3 regions of the Pseudoalteromonas sp. 1CM17D genome follow, and region 1 is predicted to be linked to each of the others. Evidence: predicted binding sites of a transcription regulator. Region 1 holds the regulator's gene; each other region holds the start of a gene.
The links. The regulator sigma-54, encoded in region 1, starts transcription at its own class of promoters, with help from an activator protein. The targets are predictions, from matches to a motif close to GTTGGCACGNNNNTNGNNT.

Region 1 (5,343 bases):
CTGCAGAGCGCTCTTGGTAAGATAAAGCCTGTGTAGCGCGTTCGCGGTCTTGCGTATCCATAGCGCTAACCACATCTTTGTACACGGTGTCAGGTAGGCTACGTAGGACTTCACCCAAATCATCGTGGCCCATATCTTCAGTGGCCGCGGCAATATGCTCAGGTTCCATTTGTGCAATGATACCTAAACGTACATCTTCAGAGAGCTCTTCTAGCACATCCCCTTGCACATCTGGGTCAACCAGTTGCCAAAGCATGCGTCTAATTTTATGCGGAGAGGATTCAAGCAGCAGTGCTGTATCACAAGGTGCTGTTTTTGCTAGCATGCGTCTTACTTGAACAAATTGCCCACTATTAAGTGATTTAGTCACTTGTTTTAGTTGCTGTAGTGGATAGTCTTGTTCAAACGCTTCTGGCATTGGCATCCTAAATATTTTTGTGTAATGGAAAGGTGTTTAGTAAGTGGAGTTGCCCACTGTTATTTTCTTTATTTTTTGTGCTAAACCCAATGCTGGGACTAAATTAGTGTTTAAAATTAAGTAACCAAATTTAGCAGGGGCATGGCTTTATTATCCTAAATTAAAGCACTAAATTAGGCGAGTCGGAATACCCTAATTTACTAAATCTTTATAATTTGGCCAGATAAGTCTTTAACTTATAAGGCTATGGTGCTTTAAATTATTCTTGCTCGTTAAATCGTTGTGCAATTAATTGCCCAACCGCATGCAAAGCTTGCTCTGAATCAGGGCCTTCACAGACTACTTTAACTTCTTTACCTTTACTGCTTTCAAGTAGCATTAAAGCTAATACGCTGTCGCCTGCGGCTTCTTTATCATCTTGGTGTAAGGTGATTTTAGCATCAAACTGCACAGCTAATTGCGCAAGGACCGTTGCCGCTCTGGCGTGTAAGCCTAATTTATTTTTTATTAAAAATGTGTCTTCACAGCGCATAAATTACTATACCTAAACTGAACAGGTTATTATTTTAAGGTTACTTTTCTTGCTCACGATGACGAATTTTGACATTCGGATGCGTCATAGCAAAGCTCTCACCAATGGCTTGCGCTAAATAAACCGAGCGATGTTGACCACCAGTACAGCCAATTGCAATAGTGAGGTAACTACGGTTATTGCGCTCTAAGTGTGGCAGCCAAGTTTGTACAAAGGTTTGAATTTGCCAAGTGAATTTTTGCACTATGCTGTGATTTGCCAAAAAATCTTTTACTGGTTGATCAAGGCCCGTAAGCGGTTTGAGTTCAGGCTCCCAGTGGGGGTTTGGCAAAAAGCGAGCATCAAAAACATAATCAGCTTCTTTAGGTATGCCGTGTTTAAAGCCAAACGATTCAAATGTTACAATAAGTTGCTTATCTTTTTTACCCAGTATTTTTTCGCGAATTGACTCTGCTAATTGGTGCACACTTAAATCGGTGGTATCTAGCATAAAGTCAGCGCGTGTTACGAGTACATCAAGCAGTTCTTTTTCTTTTTTTATTGCTAAATCAAGCGGCAGTGAATCGATGGATAAAGGGTGTAATCTGCGTGTTTCTGAAAAACGTTTGATCAGTGTTTGATCATCACTATCTAAATAAAACAGTGTGGGTTTAGCAAAGTCAGGAAGGTACTCGAGAATATCGTTAAATTCATCTTGTTCTTTGGGGATATTACGAACATCTATACTAACGGCTATTTTGTCATAGTTATCTGAAACACTTCGCACTAAAGAGGGCAGTAAGTTGACCGGAATATTATCTACGCAATAATAGCCTAAATCTTCAACCACGCGTAAAGCAACCGACTTACCTGAACCAGAACGGCCGCTTATGATAATTAACTCCATTTATAGCCCTTAGTATTTACTACGATTGATCAACAATTACTTGATACAGCTCTGCATCGGTTTTAGCACTACGCAGCTGTTTACAAAATTCTTTGTTGCTCAGTTTATCAGCTATGGTTGCCAGAGTCTTTAGGTGCTGTTGGTTATCGCCATCTGGTACGATGAGTGCAACAAAAATATCAACAGGGCAGTTATCAATAGCATCAAAGTTAACAGGCGTGTCGCTAACAAGTACTAAAGCCAGCGGCTCTTCTACGCCACCCATTCTGCCATGAGGAATGGCGATACCCCGGCCAATGCCAGTACTGCCTAGCTTTTCTCTACTTGCCAGCGCATTAAGAATATCTTGTTGTGGTAAGTAGGGGAGCTTTTCATGAGCAAGCTCACTGATAAACTCTAAAATTCTTTTTTTACTACTAAAAAGGACCGCAGCTTTGCTGCAGTCCTGGCATACTAATGTACTTAATTTCATAATATTAGTGTCTAGCAAGCTTCTCTTTATGTTTTATGACTTGACGATCGAGCTTGTCAATCAACGAGTCTATAGCGGCATACATATCTTGGTGCTCTGTTGAGGCAAATAAATCTGCGCCACTTACATGAATAGTCGCTTCTGCTTTTTGGTTGAGTTTTTCTACATCGAGAATGACATGCACATTGCTAATATGATCTGAGTGCCTTTCTAGCTTTGCAAATTTATTATTTACATAGTCTCTAAGTGAATCAGTTACTTCTACGTGACGACCAGTTAGGTTTAGTTGCATAAGCATTTCCTCTTTGTTTTTTACGTCTTATATCAAACTCTTTCTCTGATTTGACGGTGGAATAGCTAGCGATTCACGGTATTTTGCTATTGTGCGTCTAGCTACTTTAATTCCTTGCTCTGCCAATATATCCGCAATTTTACTATCACTCAATGGTTTAGCTGAGTTTTCCGCGGCAATTAGCTTTTTAATTAGGGCACGTATTGCGGTTGATGAACACTCTCCGCCGTTTTCAGTGCTTACGTGGCTTGAGAAAAAATACTTAAGCTCAAAAATACCACGTGGCGTATGCATATATTTTTGCGTAGTAACACGCGAAATTGTCGATTCATGCATTTCTACCATTTCAGCAACATCGTTTAAAACCATTGGCTTCATGGCTTCTGGGCCATGTTCAAAAAATGCTTGTTGCTGTTTTACAATACAGTTTGTTACTTTGAGCAGCGTGTCGTTTCTGCTTTCAAGGCTTTTTATAAACCATTTAGCTTCTTGTAAGTGAGAGCGAATAAATTGGCTATCACCACTTGATTTTACGGTACGTGACATAGCCGCGTACTGACTATTTACGCGTATTTTTGGCATGCTATCTGGGTTTAGCTCTACCACCCAGCGGCCTTTTATTTTTTTAACCGACACATCTGGTATTACATACTCCGACTCTTCCCTTACTATGGTATCTGCAGGTTTTGGGTTGAGGGTATGTATTAGGGTCATGACCTCTTTAAGCTCGTCTTCTTTAAGCTTAGTCTTTTTCATTAATGTACGATAGTCGCGTGCCGCTAATAGATCAATGTGATCGGTTAAGATCATTTTAGTTTGTTCTATAAAAGGGGTGTCTTTATCAAACTGGTTTAGCTGAATACACAAGCACTCTTGTAAACTGCGCGCGGCTATACCTACAGGGTCAAATAACTGAATACGCTTTAAAACGGCTTCTATTTCATCAAGTTCAACTTCAACTTCGTCATCGTTTTCTTGGTTAAAGCTTTCTAAAATTTCTTCGCAACTTAGCGTTAAAATACCCGAGTCATCTACAGCTTCTACAATGGCAATAGCAATGGCTTCATCAGTGGGGCTAAAAGGAGTAAGCTGAAGCTGCCACATTAAATACTCATGTAGCGTTTCAGTAGAGGCACCTTGATAAATAGACTCATCTTCTGGCATTGGGCCTGAGGATGCCGCAGGGGCTGCGCTCATGTACTCATCCCAAGTTACATCCATTGCCATATCATCGCTAACGGTGTCTTTATTTAAAGCTTCGCCACTGTCTTGCTCGTACTCGCTGGTTGTATCGTCAGCCGATGCGCTTACGGTTACATCATCCGTATCTGCTTTTTGTTCATTTTTTCCAGCCGACTCTTCCGTGTAATCTTGCTCTTCTACTTCTAATAGCGGGTTGCTATCAAGTGCTTCTTGTATTTCTTGCTGGAGATCCAATGTACTGAGCTGCAGCAAGCGAATCGCTTGTTGCAATTGTGGAGTCATTGTAAGTTGCTGGCCCATGCGCAGCTGTAATGATTGCCTCATGTATCTCTAACAATCCTTTTATGTTGTTATAATTAATATTAGCAGATGCTTGTAGGTGTGGCTTAAATGTTACAGCCTAAATTGCTCGCCTAAATAAACATCGCGTACAGTTTTGTCATTTAATACGTGTTCTGGGGTGCCAGATGCAATTAGCTCCCCATGAGAAACAATGTAGGCTTTTTCACAAACATCAAGGGTTTCTCTTACATTGTGATCGGTAATTAATACGCCAATGCCACGGTTTTTAAGATGTTCTATTATTTTCTTTATATCTAACACTGAAATCGGATCAACACCAGCAAAAGGCTCATCCAATAAAATAAATTTAGGGTTTGCTGCCAGTGCTCTGGCAATTTCTACACGGCGGCGTTCACCACCAGAAAGCGCCATACCTTGGCTATCGCGAATATGCTGAATACTAAATTCATCAAGTAAGTTGTTAAGCGTTTCTTCTCGCGCGGCTTTATTGAGCTCTTTACGCGTTTCTAAAATAGCCATTAAGTTTTGATAAACTGTCAGCTTTCTAAATATTGATGACTCTTGCGGCAAATAGCCAATGCCTAAGCGGGCGCGGCTGTGCATAGGTAATAACGTAATGTCGTTATCATCAATAGAAATTTTACCTTTGTCGCTAGGTACTAATCCTACAATCATGTAAAAGGTGGTGGTTTTACCTGCGCCATTAGGGCCCAATAAGCCAACAATGCTGCCGGCTTCTACCTCAAGGCCTACATTTTTTACAACTTGGCGGCCTTTATAGCTTTTTGCTAATAGTTCTGCTTTTAAGGTGCTCATGGTTGACCTTCGTTACCTGTTTTTTCTTTAAGTTTTGCTTCAACAGGCACTAAAATTGTGTGGACACGATCCGTGGAGTTTTCGTCTTTTTCTGCGCTAATAAGCTGCTGCTGCATATCGTAGGTAATACTTTTAGCATTAATTTTTTGACCGGCTTGTGCGACTTCAGCATCGCCAACAAGCGTTAAAAAGCGCTTTGCTACGTCGTAACGTACTTCGTTTGCACTGGCGCTCATTACGGTACCATCGTCTTGTTTTTCTTCGAAGTAGGCTGGGCTGCCAGTGGCAATAAGGAGTTGTTTGTTATCCCCTAAGTCTTCACGTTTATGTACTTCAAGTCGGTCGGCTGTAATTTTGCGATTACCATGCACAATTTCGACGTTCTTTTCAAAAATACCTACGTTTTCTTTAAGTTGGCCTT
Region 2 (5,343 bases), on a different contig from region 1:
AGCGCCTGTTTGCCCATCTAGGTAAGTAAACGTACCACCGTAAATAGCCACTTCACCTAACTCTATATCAAAGTTCTCTGGTAGTTTAACTGACTCGCCTGATTGAGTTTGCTCTTGCGGCTGCTCTGCTACAGCATCAAACAACTGCCAGTTAGCTTTACCGTTTTTATCAGTTTCTAATAAAATATTGGGCTCGTTAATAACAAACTTATCAAGTTTGAATTCGCCGCCAAATAACGATAACCATGGTATATGCACAGCTAATTGCTCCATACTTGCCATGTAGTCGCGTGAGCCTGTCTGCATGTTTGCAAAGTGCACATCGTTAAGCTCTAACTTTAATGCAGGAAATACACTAAGCGTTTTATCACCTTTAATAGTAAGTGTGCGCCCTGTTGTTTTTTCAACCTGCTCAGATACTTTATTAAAAATAGTATCGGTTGGGATTAAAAACGGAGCGGCAATAATTAACGCAATACAAAGTAAGAGTATTACACCAACAATTTTGAGTAAGGTCTTCATGATCATCCTTTCAAACGTGCAAATAATGTTCTTATCATAGCGAGTGTTAGCTTTAAAATCATTGTCGTTGTGACAAAAAAGCACTTTATTGTAATTTATTTAATTTGAAATGAATTTATGCTTAAAAGTAAACGTTGCGAAATTGGTGACTAAAAGTAAAGTTCATCAAGTTTAAATCTAACCAAGTATTAAACCCTACAACATTGCATCCCTTGAATTGTTAGGTATGATGCACGGCCCTGTTGCTATTGGCGTATTTGCGCTAAAATAAAGCAGCTAAAAAATGTATCTACTCGGAGACTCTACAAGGCATGAAAAAACTGCTAATTTCACCGTCAAAAATGGCGCTAGGCGAACAAGAAAGTCAAATTTACCAAAACATCTTGAAGCAAGCTTCAGAACTAAGCCTAAACCTAATGGCCGTGAAAGTAGAAAACCACCCAGAGGATTTTTTAGGCTGGTGTTACGAGCTACTAAGTGCAAGTAAAGACCGTATAAATTACGATTTACTAGAGCCACAACAACTGCCAGTTTTAAAAAAGCTGCACGACCAGCTAACCTCAGCAATTAGCTTTTTACAGCTTAAAACACTACGTGTAGCACCTTGGCCTGTTATTAGTATGTTTGTAGAGCAACATAAAAAACTTATTGCACTGGACGAACAGCTTCGCCTTACCACGTATTTGCACAGCATTCGTGAGCAAGCACTAAAAGATATGATCCCAGAGGATTTACTGGCATTTAGTGGTAAACACACTGCCACGCTCGACCCAAGCACCTATAACTTTGATGTTGAATGGTTCGCATCAACAAAAAGTGCAAAGGGTTTTCATCAAATGCTAGCCGACTTGCCTGGCGCGTTTGACGATGCACTTGCTAACATCCCGCTTGAAGGTGATGTGAGCGAAGCTGATTACCAACAGTTTGTTGTTGCTTATTTACTTGCCTTTAACGGTAGCGATGAAAAACCAACCCTTGCTCCTGCTACACGTTTATTAGCAATGCGCCGCCCAGATGTATTTACGCCAATTAGTAATAGCCGTCTTGATGCATTATGCGCAGCTTTAGGTATTACAAAATTAAACAATCGCGACTTTGAGCGCTACTGGCAAGATATAGTACAAAGCATTCATGCTATGTCGTGGTTTAAAATGGCTAATGGCAGCAATGAACTAGAAGAGCAACTAGTTAGTATAAAAGCATTATTACCGTGCTTTTTTTACTATGCAGATGCCAGCACGGCCGACAACTCAAATTATATTAAGCTATTAAATAAACCTAAACGCAGCACAACAAGTGCGGGAAAACCACAGCGCAGAGGTAAAGAGTCAGCCGAAATACTTGTAGACCGTGCACTTGGAGCCGATGACATTCCCGAGCATATTCGTAGCAAACGCGACTCTATTATTAGCGAAGTACAAAAAGGCCGCGGAGTAAACGAAACAATTAGTCTTATGCGCACTATATTTGGCTAAATTTACCTAACCTAACTGTATTTTTCTGGTGCAGTTAGGTTAATTTATGCACCAGCAGTGTGCGTTTTTTAATTAACTCCCTCAATCATCCCCTCTTCTAGAACTCCTCAACATATTGTTTTATAAAAGTAAAAAAACAGTTTTATAGAAATTATTTTAAGCTGGCACATACAGTGCAATTGCATTCCCAGTTAAACAATAAAACACCGCCAGTCAAAGGGTTGCCAATAAGAGAATAAAAACCTAGGCGATAAAAATCATATAACGGGAAATGGACATGCTAAAACTAAAAAAAACCATCGCAATTAGCGCAATAGCTTTATTAGGTGCTACATCTTTAACATCAACAGCCGTACATGCAGAAGTAACAGCAAACGCAGCGGCTACGTCTAACTACTTATGGCGTGGTCAAGAGCAAACTGGGGGCGATGCTGCTATTTCTGGCGGTATTGATTACGCTGACGAGTCAGGCTTTTATGTAGGTACCTGGGCATCAAATGCTTCATGGGCCGATGAAATGACTTATGAGCTTGATGTTTACGCGGGTTTTGGTGGCGATATTAACGACACATTTAGCTACGATGTAGGTTACATTTATTACGCTTACCCAGATGCAGCTTCTGAGGCAGATGCTGATTTCTCTGAAATTTACGGTAGCATCAGCGCAGAAGGTTTCACCTTTGGCGCTGCAATCCTTGCCACTTCAGCGGCAGATGGCGATGGCACCGACTTTGGCGATTCATTATACCTAAATGCCGATTACAGCTTTGCTGTTGGCAGCAATGGTACTGAGGTTGCGCTGCACTTAGGTCACTACTCTGGCGACTTTATAGGTGATGATAATATTATTGATTACGGTATCTCTGTATCAAAAGATGGTTTTACTTTTGGCGTATCTGACACCGACATGGATGAGTCAGATGTTAAAGTTTACGTAGGCTACGCTGTAGACTTTACGCTTTAAAACAAAATGTGTTACTTGCTGCAACACTAAGGGCCTTTTGGCCCTTTTCTCGTTTAGGGCACCTAAATACTCACAGCGCCTTTTAATTTTAGCGACTAAAGCACCTTACTATAAAACCCACTTCGGTTAATCGCCGAGCTCCTCGCTGCTATTACCTCTTTTTACCAATATGCTAATTCGCTTTATTAAGCTTTAATCCGCATTGCTATTAGCAATTCGCTAAAACAAAAAAGGCCGCATTAAATGCGGCCTTTCCGTTAATTGCTAATCGTTAATCGTTAAAACTTAGCTAGGTTATTTTTACTGTCTTTATCTACAAGCTTAATGTACGGGTCTACCCCCGCGTACACTGGCTTTTCTTTTACTTTTAGCTCAATAGTATTAGTACCAGACACTATTTGATGCTTTTGCGAGTAAATCACAAAGTCTTCAGCGAGTAGGTTTTCAGGATCATCGCTAAATAATGCAATATCAATTAGCTCATCGAGCGGCTGCTCGGTTTCTTCACCTTGTCCATCGGCATGCTGCTTAGTTGCTTCAACGCTCAGTGTTACTGTATAAAAACCTTCGCTATCAGCATCATCTGTAACCGACACTTCTTTCATTTCAAGCTCATAAAGCGTTATATATTTAAACTGATCATCAATAAAACGTTGTTCAGCTTGTGTTGCATCTCGCTTTAAATAACTAAGTAAATCAAGTGTGGTTGGGTATGGCGTTGCTTGGTATTTAAACTCATTCAAAAATGCTTTAAGTGCGGCATTTAAGCGTTCTTCACCTAATCGGTCATACAAAGCCATCATCGCAACCGAGCCTTTATTGTAATGAAGATATTGTTGAGACTGCGTTTTATACAGCGGCATTTCTTCAAAGGCTTCGCCTGTGCGGCCCATTAAGTATCTATCTAACTCGTACTTTAAGAACTTACGAAGCTTCTCGGCGCCAAAGCGTTTTTTTAGCACCATAAGCGCACTGTATTGGGAGAGCGATTCAGAAATAACGGCACTGCCCTCTACATTAGCCCCCGATACTTGATGCCCCCACCATTGGTGTGCAACTTCATGTGCGGTTACATAGTAAGGTAGGTCAACTTTACTCTCATCTCTTAAGTCTGTAATAAAGCCAATACTTTCTGAGTAAGGTACCGTATTGGCAAAACTTTGCGCAAACGAGCGATACTTAGGAAATTCGATAATACGTAACTGCTTATGCTGATATGGCCCAAAGGCTTGCGTGTAGTAATCTATTGAGTCTTGTACCGACTCAATCATACGGTCAACATTCCATGCATGATCTTTGTGGTAGTACACCTCAATATTTACACCGTTATGTTCAACCTTTTTGCTTTCAAGCTCCGCCGAAAGAACAGAATAAAAGTTTAAAATAGGGGCATCCATTTTATAAACAAAAGTACGTCGTCCGTCTTTTACACTTTCACTTTTTAAATAACCGGGTGTAATAGTAAATTGTGACTCATCGGTGGTTACTGTTGCCTCGTAGTTTATAAAGCCATTAGCAGGTCCAAACTCATTTTGCGTATAATAGCGGCTGTCTTCTAGTTTATGTGCACGTTCAAGCTCGGGTAAATCGTGCTTACGGCGCTCATACTTATCCGCAATTTGAAAATACTTTTGATAACCAAAATTTGGTAATAATTCTCTATTATTTACAAATGTACCGTTATGCACGAGTTGAGTATCAGATCCTCTATCAACAAAACCGTCGTGTTCACGAGAAACTGAAAGCTCACCTTCGCGTACTTCATTAGGCATTAGCGGTTGTTCAAACTCAAACCATACCATGCCAAAATCGGTTAAACGCTCAACTATTTTTCCACCCGCCATTTTTACATCCCAGCTTTTAGATTGGCTAGGCTCGTTAATTAACACACGGGTTATTGGCTCGTTTGCGGTATTGGTAAACTTAATTTTAGCCACGGCATTTAAAGCACGTTTTTTAGGATAAATATCAATGTGTAAATCAACATCAGTTATTATAGGCAGTGGCAAGTCTTTGTATTGTGAGAACTCTTGCTCATACCTTACTCGTAGCGCTTCGTTATCATCACTTGTTACAAACTCATTGATTACACGGGTGTTGTAATAAATGTTATAACCCGCGCCCACAAATACCAATAAACTTATAACGGCTGCAATCTGGCCTTTTAAAGACATGTTGTAACGCACTAAAGATAAACGCGTACGCAATGTTTGCGATGGACCACGATGCCATAAAGCAAACCCTACAATAGCTAAAAACACACTCAATGCGCCCCAATATAGGGTATACCAATGCGCGCCTTGTAAAAAATGCCCGTAACCGTTTATGTCTGAATACGGTACGCTGCTGCTTTGTGAAAAATGATACATATGATGCTCAAAC
Region 3 (5,343 bases), on a different contig from region 1:
TAGTGAAAGAAAAACAAACCAGATGTAAAAGTTAATGTAAATGGAAAAGCTGATGCATCAACGCCAAATACAGAATTTATAGCGCCAGCTGCTTTTCCTGTAGAAAAGACAATCAAGCCTGAAATGGCAATTGATACAACCAGCTTTGTAAATCCAAATTGCCATAGATTTCGAAAAATTGAGAACCTTTCAATTGATACCCCAATATACAATGTTGCTAGAGCAATCCCCAAAATTTTTATGGAAAAGCTATTTTGTTGTAACCAATTAAAATCATGGCTTTCATTCGAGCCGTTAATAATCAGTACGAGTGCAACAAATGCTAAGAAGCCAAGCGACCAGCTAATATTGAAATCTTTTTGCTCTGACTTATCTTTTCGTTTCTGATCATCTTTTCTCAACCGTTCAAGAATTTCATAAACGTATGTTTTTAATGTACGAACACTACCATTTGATTTTTCATTTTCGGAAATCTCTTCATAAAGCGCAGCTAGATATTCGTCTTTGTTTGATGGTTTTTTAAATTTAAATTCTAAATCTTTATTTTTGTGCACTTATGGTTCCTTTTGAAGTTCTCTCATACTCAACACCTTCAATGAGCTTTTGGGTTTTAAAAAGCTCATTAGAAAATAGTATTCATCATTCGCTTCCTATTGCTTAGAGCGATCAATATTATAGCATTTACTTGGTGAAGGAATGATTTACCTGAATATTGACTACAATCAGGCAGAAGCAAAATACCTAATCATATAACAACAAACTTTTCTAATTAGAAACGAAACTCCGTAGAAGGAAAAGGTAAGGCAATAATCATATTAAACATATAGAGATGTTTTCCGCTATACTAAAAGTAGCACAGAGGTAGCACAGGGTGATTTCGGTTAGTAGGTATTTACTTGGAAAGCTTTGAAAAGTGGTGGCCCCTCCCAGACTCGAACTGGGGACCTAACGATTATGAGTCGTGTGCTCTAACCAACTGAGCTAAGGGGCCAACTTTGTATAACTACGAGGTAGTTAATTTTTGAAGCGTTTAGCCACTGAGCGACTAAAGCGGGTTGCAGTATAAAAAGTTTTTTAAGGCTTGTCACTAGCAAAAACCTTTATTTTAACAATCAGTAAGCTGACTGCTTAAATAGTAATCTTTTTGCATGCGGATAGGCAGGAAATAACAGAAAAATAAACACAGAAGTATGTAAGCCGCTTTTTTACAATTTTAATAACTATAAAAAAGTGGCCGGCTCACATTGAACACACCACACATTATTTTTTAGCAATAATGTAGATAGCGTGAATTAAACCAGGGAAGTAACCCAGTAAAGTTAGTAAAATATTTAGCCAAAAGTGCATACCTAAACCAACTTGTAAAAATACACCCAGTGGCGGTAATAAAATCGACAGTATTATACGAATGATATCCATGATATAGCTCCTTTAAAAATGACAAGCAAAAAGCCCAGCTAAGCTGGGCTTTTTAGTATAGTGTATTATTCAGCAACAATAGTTAGTTCATCTACTACGTCACGAACATCTTCAGCATTTTTAGCAATTTTTACTGCTAACTGCTTTTCAGCTTCTGTTTCAACAGAACCTTTAAGTTTTACTATACCGTTGTCGGTATCAACGTCGATATCTGTACCGTCAACTTCTGAGTCAAATAAGAAACGTGTAGTAATTACTGTGGTGATTTTAGCGTCAGTTAAGTCGTTATCGTCATCATCCATAGTGTCACGATCTTTGTCGTCCATATCCATGTTTTTCACAACAGTTAGGTTGTTTTCTACATCAGATACGCCATCTAGGCTAATTACAAGTTCTTCAGCTAGCTCTTTATCAAGGTCGCTGTTTACTTTACCTGTAAGTACTACCTTGCCATTTTTTACATCAGTGTTAATGTCAAAGTTGTTTAGATTAGTGTTCATAAGAAGCACTGTTTCTGCCTTACCATCAATCCAAGCATCTTTACTTTCATTTTCCCAAGTGCCCGCTTGAGCACCCATAGCTGTAGTACCTAGAACTAAAGCCGCAATCATAGATTTGTTGAATGTTTTCATAATCTTTCTCCTTTTGATTAAAGACACTCTTATATATGCGAGCTTTAGGCCAACTTTATTAACACTTTAAATTCATGGAGTTAGCTATTTTATTAGGTATAAATAAAAACACCTCCGAGTAAACATTTACAGGCTATTAGGTAAAACTTTCTTAAGTGGTGAAAATAACGATTATATTGCTGTTTTGGTTAATCTATCGTTAATATAATAAATTAAGCGACGCTACTAAAACAATAAATCATTGATATATAAATAGTTAAATTTTGGTACACCACTTGCTATGTACAGTGGTAACTCATATAAAAAGGATTATTCCCATGTCTGTAAAAATTGAAGACCGCCCAATAGAGCAAGTTCGCGAACAAGTGATAGATCAACTTATTTATAACTACAGCCATGGCGTTATTTCAGCTGAAGCCTTTGAAAGGCGCTTAGACAGTGCAATGGAAGCAACCGAAAATACCGCATTACTTAATTTAGTAGAGGATTTAACCCTTACTACAGATACCCAGTACAGTGCTCAAAAGCAAACTCAATTTGCCCCTAACTACAGCGCCCAACAAGCGGATGAAGAAAACTTAACACTGCGAAGTATTTTAGGCTCAAGTGAGCGTAGCGGCCAATGGGTGGTACCTAAAAATATTTACATTCAAAACTATATGGGGTCGATTGTTTTAGATTTTACTGATGCCATTTTTGCCCACCAACATGTTACCGTGCATATAAATTGTATTTTTGGCAGCGAAGAAATTTACGTACCAGAGCATGTTAATGTAGTTTCTAAAATGTTTTGTATATTAGGCAGTTTTGAAAACAAAACGGTGTCGCTTAATAAGCGCCAAGGCCCCACAATTAACCTAGAAGGTAAAACAGTTTTAGGTTCGGTGGAGGTAAAAGTTAAACGCACCATTAAAGAAAAGTTTGTGAGTTTTGCTAATGATTTAAAGGCCCAGCTTGGGGTGAGTAATAAATAATACGGGTAAAAACACAATGGGTAGAAAAGCCATATTATGCGCTTTTCTACACCGTTAGTTACTGCCTATTTTATAAGTCGTTATTACGCTCGCTTGGAATGTCACTCATATACTGCACAAACTCAACCTCGAACCCGGCTGGGTCTAAGTAATATACGTTTTTTCTAAATGGGTTTTCTGCGCCCTCTTTATCAATGCTAAATCCGGCGTGTTTTAAGCGCTGTGTAACAGCGTCTAGGTTGTTTGTAACGTAGGCGAAGTGAGCCAGCCCGACTTGATGCCCTGCCAAATCTCTGTTTTTATGCTCGCCATTATCGCTTATAGCAATGTAATGGTTATCGTCGCCAAAATGTACCCAGCGCTTAGGTTTGCCATACCAGGTGTTATGCCCTTCACTTCTAATTGACCAATAAGGAAAGGCTGCTTGGTAAAATTTAAGCATGGCATTTATATCGTTTACTACTAAATGTACGTGTTCTAATTTCATTATTATTTACCCTAGTTGATTGCTTAAACACAAGATAAAACCTCAAGCTAACTTTAGGTAAAGCACTTTTTTTAGTTTTTAATAATATTGGCGAGTACTGCCCTTTTAAGATTAATTTTTACATCTATACGTTGGCTAGCAGGACGCGAAAGCTTTGCATCATGGCTGTGATTAAGTTGCCCTTCGGTTGAACAAATTTCAATCCATACACGCCAACATGTCTTAGATACGAATAAATTTACATGCATTTCAAGGCCGTACAAAAAACGCACAAAAGTATTTAGGGTTTATTGTTTACTTTATGGCAAAAGTCGCTAAAATACGCCGGCTTAAATATATAAACGTTCTTTTACAACCCAAAGGTAATACCATGCATCCAATGTTAAACATTGCGGTTCGCGCTGCGCGCAACGCAGGCAAAATTTTACTTCGCGCAAGTGAAGATTTATCAAAAGTTGAAATTCAACAAAAAGGCACTAACGACTTAGTGACTAACATTGATAAAGAAGCCGAAGCCGTAATTCGTGATACAATTTTAAAATCTTACCCTGATCACTGCATTGTTGGTGAAGAACTAGGTGAGCACAAAGGCAAAGATGCAGATTACCAATGGATTGTTGACCCGCTTGATGGCACAACTAACTTCATCAAGGGTATCCCTCATTTCGCGGTTTCTATCGCACTTAAAGTAAAAGGTCGTTTAGACCAAGCTGTAATTTACGATCCAGTTCGTGGCGAGCTTTTCACTGCATCTCGTGGTCAAGGCGCACAGCTAAACAGCAAGCGTTTACGCGTTACTAAAACCGTAGAATTAGCTGGTTCAATCTTAGCAACAGGCTTCCCTTTCAAACAAAAACACCACTTAGATGCATACACAGACGCGTTTAAAGCATTGTTTACACAAACTGCTGATATTCGTCGTGCAGGTTCTGCAGCGCTAGATATGGCATATGTAGCGGCGGGCCGTGTTGATGGCTTTTTTGAAATTGGTTTAAAACCGTGGGACACAGCAGCAGGCGAGTTACTTGTAAAAGAAGCTGGCGGCATGGTTGTTGATTTTGCAGGTGGCGTTAACTATAACAATAGCGGTAACATTATTTGTGGTGCACCTAAGCTTACTCAAGCAATTATTCGTGAAATTCGCCCAGTATTACCTGAAGCGTTACTTCGTTAATAAAGTGCATGTAACCCTATTATAAAAAAGGAGCCTATGGCTCCTTTTTTGTTTTAAAAGTAAGGGTTATCGAGCTTTAGCTCCGTGGTATAACCTTTTGTAAAAGGGAGAGAGTTTATGTCTTTTGCAAAATACTCATCAAATAACGCATCAAACTCTCCGCTGTTTTGCATGTTTTGCAACCCAAGCTCTATGGCTTGCGCTAAAACTGGCTTACTACTTACAACAAAATAATAAATACCGGTGGGATAACTAATAAATAAATTAGGCACAATAACTAAGTTACTCTGCGCATTGGCAACAAGCTCAGAATTAACTTCGATAAATGAGCGAGGAAAGTAATCGATTCTGCCCCGGCTAGTGAGCGTGAACATAGCTTGATAGTTACTCAGCGGCCTTACATGTAAGCCGTTATAGGCCATTATTTTTGTATCTGGCCAATCATGCCCTTGCACTGCCGAGAGCTCACTTAATTGCGCCAAAGTGGTAATGCCTTTAAATTTTTCGACATTTTTTTTACTGGTTAATAAAACGCGCTTCCCTATAAAGCCTTTAAATAGCGGGACTTTAACGGCTATTGCCCGTGCCTCTCGTTCTGGGCTGCTCATGCTCCAATAAACATCTAACTCTGTTTTATCTAGCTCAATCAGGTCACGC

Region 2: a site for sigma-54 is predicted at 2,158-2,176, ahead of MSC25_RS12925 (TorF family putative porin). Genes of this name have one in related genera too.
Region 3: a site for sigma-54 is predicted at 2,314-2,332, ahead of MSC25_RS16420 (LiaF domain-containing protein). Genes of this name have one in related genera too.

Annotation. Positions count from the first base shown of each region.
Region 1 is NZ_JALNTP010000008.1:46,878-52,220, forward strand. Features, by position in the region: gene mgtE (magnesium transporter) at 1-418, opposite strand, end outside; gene MSC25_RS14195 (HPr family phosphocarrier protein) at 678-950, opposite strand; gene rapZ (RNase adapter RapZ) at 991-1,836, opposite strand; gene MSC25_RS14205 (PTS sugar transporter subunit IIA) at 1,856-2,308, opposite strand; gene hpf (ribosome hibernation promoting factor) at 2,313-2,600, opposite strand; gene MSC25_RS14215 (RNA polymerase factor sigma-54) at 2,628-4,127, opposite strand; gene lptB (LPS export ABC transporter ATP-binding protein) at 4,197-4,922, opposite strand; gene lptA (lipopolysaccharide transport periplasmic protein LptA) at 4,919-5,343, opposite strand, start outside.
Region 2 is NZ_JALNTP010000007.1:10,617-15,959, forward strand. Features, by position in the region: gene MSC25_RS12915 (AsmA family protein) at 1-522, opposite strand, end outside; gene MSC25_RS12920 (hypothetical protein) at 834-1,997, shown strand; gene MSC25_RS12925 (TorF family putative porin) at 2,275-2,961, shown strand; gene MSC25_RS12930 (M1 family aminopeptidase) at 3,240-5,343, opposite strand, start outside.
Region 3 is NZ_JALNTP010000010.1:84,218-89,560, reverse strand. Features, by position in the region: gene MSC25_RS16440 (hypothetical protein) at 1-554, opposite strand, end outside; tRNA gene MSC25_RS16435 (tRNA-Ile) at 915-991, opposite strand; gene MSC25_RS16430 (YqaE/Pmp3 family membrane protein) at 1,261-1,419, opposite strand; gene MSC25_RS16425 (BON domain-containing protein) at 1,485-2,051, opposite strand; gene MSC25_RS16420 (LiaF domain-containing protein) at 2,369-3,025, shown strand; gene MSC25_RS16415 (VOC family protein) at 3,096-3,512, opposite strand; gene MSC25_RS16410 (hypothetical protein) at 3,584-3,760, opposite strand; gene suhB (inositol-1-monophosphatase) at 3,883-4,686, shown strand; gene MSC25_RS16400 (transporter substrate-binding domain-containing protein) at 4,740-5,343, opposite strand, start outside.